Regions from separate parts of the Chelatococcus daeguensis genome, predicted to be linked through region 2. Evidence: predicted binding sites of a transcription regulator. Region 2 holds the regulator's gene; the other holds the start of a gene.
The links. Region 2 encodes PhoB, which activates phosphate uptake and scavenging genes when phosphate is short. Its sites were predicted from a motif close to TGTCATNNANCTGTCAT; they were not measured.

Region 1: phnF (phosphonate metabolism transcriptional regulator PhnF) is a predicted target of PhoB. The motif match lies at 1,973-1,989, and genes of this name have one in related genera.

What each region holds. Positions count from the first base shown of each region.
Region 1 is NZ_CP018095.1:1,559,381-1,562,786, forward strand. It holds gene BOQ54_RS20365 (cold-shock protein) at 1-595, shown strand, start outside; partial or broken gene BOQ54_RS07470 (acetoacetate decarboxylase family protein) at 753-1,076, shown strand; gene phnF (phosphonate metabolism transcriptional regulator PhnF) at 1,080-1,805, opposite strand; gene BOQ54_RS07480 (PfkB family carbohydrate kinase) at 2,046-2,936, shown strand; gene BOQ54_RS07485 (LacI family DNA-binding transcriptional regulator) at 3,016-3,406, shown strand, end outside.
Region 2 is NZ_CP018095.1:521,046-524,451, forward strand. It holds gene pstA (phosphate ABC transporter permease PstA) at 1-285, shown strand, start outside; gene pstB (phosphate ABC transporter ATP-binding protein PstB) at 318-1,136, shown strand; gene phoU (phosphate signaling complex protein PhoU) at 1,166-1,885, shown strand; gene phoB (phosphate regulon transcriptional regulator PhoB) at 1,924-2,625, shown strand; gene BOQ54_RS02415 (GcrA family cell cycle regulator) at 2,716-3,261, opposite strand.

The DNA.
Region 1 (3,406 bases), 1.0 Mb from region 2:
TGGCGGCTTCGGAGGTCGTGACGGCGGTTTCGGGGGCCGCGAAGGTGGCTTCGGCGGTCGTCCGTCGCGCGATGCTTTTGCGGCGCCGGCCGGCCCGCCGACGGACGCGACGGTGAAGTGGTTCAATCCCGAGAAGGGCTTCGGCTTCGTCGCCTGCGAGGACGGGTCGGGCGATGCCTTCCTCTCCATGCGCTCGCTCGAAGCTGCCGGCTTCAGCGGGGCCGAGCCGGGAGCACGCATCGTCGTGCGCCTGCGCGAGGGGCCGAAGGGCAACCAGGTCGCCGAGGTGCTCGAGCTTGAGGACCTGCCGCCGCAGCCGCGCGCCCCGCGTGGCCCGCGTGCCGGTGGTGGTGGCTTCGCCCCACGGATTCCGGAAGGGCCGGCCGAGGAGATGGCGGGCACGGTCAAGTGGTACAACCGTGACAAGGGCTTCGGCTTCGTTCAGCCCGACGACGGTGGCCGTGACGTGTTCGTCCACGCTTCGACACTGCAGCGCGGCGGCATCGCCGATCTCGCCGAGGGCCAGCGGGTCAACATGAGCGTTGTCGCCGGCGCCAAGGGCCGCGAAGCCTCGATGATTTCCTACGCCGACTGACCGGCGGCGCAAGCCTCGGCGATCTTCGGGCGTCCATGATGAAAAAGCCGCGGGCGGCTGCGCCCGCGGCTTTTTGCTGCGTTGCGGCAAAGTTTTGCCGTCAGTGAAAGGTCGTTGCAAGATCTCGCCCGGCAAGATCTGCCCCGACAAGATCCGCGTGTGCGTGGCGACCGGAACGATAGGCTACAAGCATCGCAGCGCCGGTCTCGATGCCGTGCGGGCCGCGCTGATGCAGCCGAACTTCCCGCTCAAGATCATCCCGCATGTCGATGGCACGCCGCGCATCTGCGAACTCGTCGTATATTTCCTCGAGGACGTCGTCGTCGAAGGGCCGTGGACGGGGCTCGCGGCCCTGTCGCTCAACCCGCATGCGCTGGCGCCGGTGGCGGAACTGCCGGTGCTCGAAGTCGTGTCCGCCCTGCATCTCGTCGCCGATCTGACGCTCGGGCGAGGGCGCGTCGCCCACGTCTATCTGGCGCGAGGCTCAGGTCGTTTCCACACGCACGCGCACGGTGCCGCCGCGCAGCACTGTGTTGCCGAACAGGACCGGGCGGCCTTCCCCGTCCGTGTCCACATAGCTCAGGACGATCACCGGCTCGTCGAGATCGATGCCGAGCGCCGCCGCCTCGACCTTGCGGGGCATGCGCGTGTCGATCCAGGTGGCGCGGCGCAGGAGTCTGCGGCAGTCGAACTCCGCAAGGGTGGCCGACAGGCTGCGCAGTCGGGCGAAGGCGGTGTCGATGCCGGCGAAACGGGCGGCGTCGAAATAGTGATAGCCGTAGGACAACAGGCGCGAGCCGGCCTGGCGCAGCGTCTCCAGCACCAGCAACTCGCCGCCCCTGTCGATCTGCAGCAGGCCGGCGAGATAGTGCGACGTGGGGCGGCGGTAGGAGGCGATGAGTTCGCCGGTGGCCGCATCATTCATGGCCTGCTCGAGTTCGCTCGTGCTGGGTTGGCGGGCGATGCGGTATTCCGGCTGCTCGTCCGTGACGAAGACGCCGGCCCCCTGCCGCGAGACGACGAGGCCCTTGTCCGCCAGCTTGAGTAGCGCCATGCGGACCGTGTGGCGATTGACCCCGTAGCGCCGCGACAGTTCCAGCTCGGATGGAAGCTTCTGACCCGACGCCACGAGTCCGCCGCGAATCTCGAACTCGATGTCGCTCAGGATCTGTCGCCAGACGGGTACGGAAGCTGTTCGATCAAGAGGCAAGCCATCGGAAAAGGAAGGGCAATCGTTCATAGCGAGCCTGTTCGCTTCTTCATATGCCGAAAAATAAAGTAAAATTCTACTTATCCAAATTAATGCATCCCGTTGATGTAAAAAACCACCCATATATCCGAGGGGCTAGAATGGCGCGCGATCCGCGCAAGGCATCTTGACGTGCGTCCGTCATGCTGGCATCGCCGCTTGTCAAGTCTCGCACGCGTGCGGCCGCATATCGAGCCCTGAATGCAAACCGTCCTGTGTATCGGCATCGCCACCCTCGATTATGTCTACAAACTAGACGCGCTGCCGACACGGGCAGAGAAATATCGCGCCCGGGATGTTGCCGTGACGACGGGCGGTTGCGCCGGCAATGCGGCCGTAGCCATCGCGCGCCTCGGCGGCCGGGCCAGACTCATCGCGCGCCTTGGGGACGATCGCGTCGGTGACGACATCGTGGGCTCGCTCACGGACGAGGGCGTCGACTGCAGCGGTGTCGTGCGCCTCGGCGGGCTGCGTTCGCCAGTGTCGGCGATCCTCGTCGATGCGGCCGGCGAGCGCACCGTGATCAGCTATTCCGATCCGCGCTACCCCGCCGCCGTGGAGAGCCTTCCCGCGGCGCTGCCGCAGGGAACCGGCGCCGTGCTCGGCGACACGCGCTGGCAGGAGGGGGCGGCGCGGATCTTCATGCTAGCCCGCGCGGCCGGCGTGCCGGCGGTATTCGACGTCGACCGGGCCCCGGATCACCCGGGAGTCCTCGATGCCGCGAGTCACATCGCCTTCAGCGCACAGGCGTTGCGGGAACGGACGGGGCTGGAGGATCCGCGGGAAGGGCTCCGCAGCCTCGCCTCGCGCCTCCGTGACAGCTGGCTTGCCGTGACGACGGGAGAAGGCGGCGTCTTCTTCATCGAGGACGGCAAGGTCGCGCACGAACCGGCTTTTGCGGTGGATGTGATTGATACCCTGGGGGCCGGCGATGTCTGGCATGGCGCGCTCGCCCTTGCCCTGGCGGAGGGCATGGCGCCCCGCCCCGCCGTACGCTTTGCAAATGCGACCGCTGCCATCAAGTGCACGCGCTTCGGCGGTGGCCGCGGCGCCCCCCGCCGGGCGGAGGTGGAGCATCTGCTCCGAGGCTAGGCTGGCCGGGCGTTTTCTGTCTTGCCGGGGGTGATCTTGCGTTGCGCACCTCAGAAAATGAGGGCAACATGCCTCTATCATGAGCATGATCGCCGAACGGATAACGCTGGAGGATGTCGCGCGGGAGGCGGGCGTGTCGCTCGCGACGGTGGACCGCGTGCTCAACCGGCGCCCCGGCGTGCGCGAGAAGACCGCCGCCAAGGTGCAGGCGGCCATCGCCAAGCTCGGCTACCGGCCCGATCCCGTCGCTGCGCGGCTGGCGCGCAAGGAGACCTTCCGTTTCTGTTTCATCCTGCCGACGGGCACCAACACCTTCATGAGCAATCTCGAGGAACAGGTGGGAGTGGCGGCCGAGTGGCTCGTCACCCAGCGGGCCTTTGTCGACATGCTGCATGTCGATGTCTTCGATCCCGATGTTCTAGCCACCGCGCTCGAGCGTCTGGAGGGGCGCTATCACGGCGTTGCGGTCA
Region 2 (3,406 bases):
GCCATGCCCGGCATCATGACCGGCACCATCATCGGCATGGCGCATGCGCTGGGGGAAACCGCGCCGCTGCTCCTCATCGGCATGGTCGCCTTCATCGTCGACGTACCGGGCTCAATCACCGATGCGGCGACGGCGCTGCCCGTACAGATCTACCTGTGGTCGGACCTGCCGGAGCCGCTGTTCCAGGCCAAGACCGCCGCCGCCATCCTGGTTCTGCTCGCTTTCCTCTTTATCATGAACGGTCTTGCCATCCTGCTGCGCCGCCGCTTCGAGCGCCGCTGGTGAGCCGCGTCGCGGGCCGAAGGGAGTTCTCAATGATGACGACGATGCCGAACATCGAGCTGGCGAAGGCCACGGTGGCCGAAGTCGCGGACGAGGCAGCGACGAAGGTCGTGGCCCGCGAGGTCAACGTCTATTACGCCGACAAGCACGCCTTGCACGATGTCTCGATTGACATTCCTGAGAAGGCGGTCACCGCCTTCATCGGCCCGTCCGGCTGCGGCAAGTCCACCTTCCTACGCTGCATCAACCGGATGAACGACACGATATCGATCTGCCGCGTCAGCGGCCGCATCGAGATCGACGGCAGCGACATCTATGACCGGAATCTCGACCCGGTGCAGTTGCGGGCGAAGGTCGGCATGGTGTTCCAGAAGCCGAACCCCTTCCCCAAGTCGATCTACGAGAACGTCGCCTACGGGCCGCGCATCCACGGGCTCACGAGCTCCAAGGCCGACCTCGACGAGGTCGTCACCATGAGCCTCAAGCGCGCCGGTCTCTATGAGGAGGTGAAGGACCGTCTCGCCTCGCCGGGCACCGGCCTCTCCGGCGGCCAGCAGCAGCGCCTGTGCATCGCCCGTGCCATCGCCGTCAATCCCGAGGTCATCCTCATGGACGAGCCGTGTTCGGCGCTTGATCCCATCGCCACGGCAAAGATCGAGGAGTTGATCGACGAATTGCGCGAGAACTACACCATCGTCATCGTCACGCACTCGATGCAGCAGGCGGCCCGCGTCTCGCAGCGCACGGCGTTCTTCCACCTCGGCAAGCTCGTGGAAGAGGGGCCGACGGAGCAGATCTTCACGGCGCCGCAGGACAAGCGGACGCAAGACTACATCACTGGGCGCTTCGGCTGAGGCTGCCGCAGCAACAAGGATTGCCGACGATGACCGATCATATCGTCAGCTCGTACGACGTCGAGCTCGATACCCTGCGCAGCAAGATCGCCGAGATGGGTGGCATCGCCGAGAAGATGCTGGGCGATGCGACGATAGCCCTCGTGCGGCGCGATGCAGCCCTCGCCCAGGCGGTTATCGCCGTCGACGAGCGGCTCGATGCCCTGCAACACGACGTCGAGGAACGCGCCGTGCTCACCATCGCCAAGCGCCAGCCGATGGCGGTCGACCTGCGCGAGATCGTCTCCGCCATCCGCGTGGCGGGCGATATCGAGCGCGTCGGCGACCTCGCCAAGAACACCGCCAAGCGTGTCGTCGCCATCAGCAACGAGATGCAGCCGCAGAAGATCGTCGGTGGCGTGCAGCACATGAGCGACCTCGTGCAGGCCCAGCTCAAGGATGTGCTCGACGCCTATGCGCAGAAGGACACGGCCCGCGCGCTCGACGTGTGGCAGCGCGACGATCGCATCGACGCGCTCTACACCTCGATCTTTCGCGAACTGCTGACCTACATGATGGAAGACCCGCGCAACATCAGCTTCTGCACGCATCTCCTGTTCCTCGCCAAGAACATCGAGCGCATCGGCGACCACACCACCAACATCGCCGAGACCATCCACTATCTTGTCACCGGAAAGCCGCTCGCCGCCGAACGGCCGAAGAGCGACGACTCGAGCTTCACCACCGTGCCGGTCTCCGGCCGGCAGTAAGTGTCGATCACGCGCCAGCGTCCACCACGGAAGGACCGATGGGACCCCGTATCCTCATCGTCGAAGACGAAGAGCCGCTCACACTCCTCCTACGCTACAACCTCGAGGCCGAAGGCTATACCGTCGATGCCGTCGCGCGCGGTGACGAGGCCGAGGTGCGCCTGCGCGAGCAGGTCCCGGACCTCGTGCTGCTCGACTGGATGCTGCCGGGACTGTCCGGCATCGAGCTATGCCGGCGCTTGCGTGCCCGCCGGGAAACGGAACGGCTGCCCGTCATCATGCTCACCGCCCGGGGCGAGGAGGGCGAGCGTGTGCGCGGTCTCGCGACCGGCGCGGACGATTACGTCGTCAAGCCCTTCTCCGTACCGGAGCTCCTGGCGCGCGTGCGTGCCCTGCTGCGCCGCGCCAAGCCGGGCCATGTGGCCACCGTGCTCACCGCCGGCGATATCGAGCTCGACCGCGAGACCCGGCGCGTACGCCGTTCTGGCCGCGAGCTTCACCTCGGCCCCACCGAGTTCAAGCTGCTCGAGTTCCTGATGCAGAGCCCCGGCCGTGTCTTCACGCGCGAGCAGTTGCTCGACGGCGTCTGGGGCCACGACGTCTATATCGACGAGCGCACGGTGGACGTGCATGTCGGACGCCTGCGCAAAGCCATCAACCGGGCCCGCAAGCCGGACCCGATCCGCACGGTGCGCGGCGCCGGCTATTCCTTCGACGAGACCTTTTCGCACGCGGAGTGAAGCGCGATGCTGCCGCCATCCCCCGGTGCGGCCAGCAAAGAGGCCGGAGCGGCCCGCTCCGGCCTCTTTGCTGGCCGCTTCTGTCCCCGGTCAGGAGCGCATCACCTTCTTCTCGCGCCGACGGTCCGCCGCCGGCTGGTAGGCGATGCGCGCATGGTGCGCGCAATAGGGCATGCCGAGGAGGGAGCGCGCGCCGCAGAAGCGGAAGTCCGGCGTCGTCGGGTCACCCATCGGCCAGCGGCACATGGCTTCCCGCAGCTCCATGATGGTCACGCGCTCGCTCAGCGGCACGACCACCTCGTCCTGGGGCTGGAACTGTTCCTGCGGCACCGCCTCGGTCTCGAGCTCGGGCGCCGCGGCGAGGGCTGTGTTGCCGCGCACGACGGTCTGGCCCGATGGCTGCGTCATAGGATGGCTCGGGCTGCGTGTGTGCGCGGCCTTCCGCGGCCGGGAGGCCGCCGGTGCCGCCGACTTGGCGCGGCCGGAAAGCCCGAGGCGATGCACCTTGCCGATGACGGCATTGCGCGTCACGCCGCCGAGCTCGGCGGCGATCTGGCTGGCGCTAAGGCCTTCGGTCCAGAGCTTGCGCAGCAGCTCCACCCGCTCGTCGCTCCAGGTATTGCTCTGATCGCTCATCGCTCTCTCCGCCCGGCTCGTTCCGGCGCGCGCAAGGGGAGCGCGAAAGAGGCTCTTGCCTCGTCGCATCCTGCTGCAGGTAGCGCCGATAGGGAATTGGCCACACGATATGTCGTGGTCTGTGGCTCGGAAGCTACAATATGAG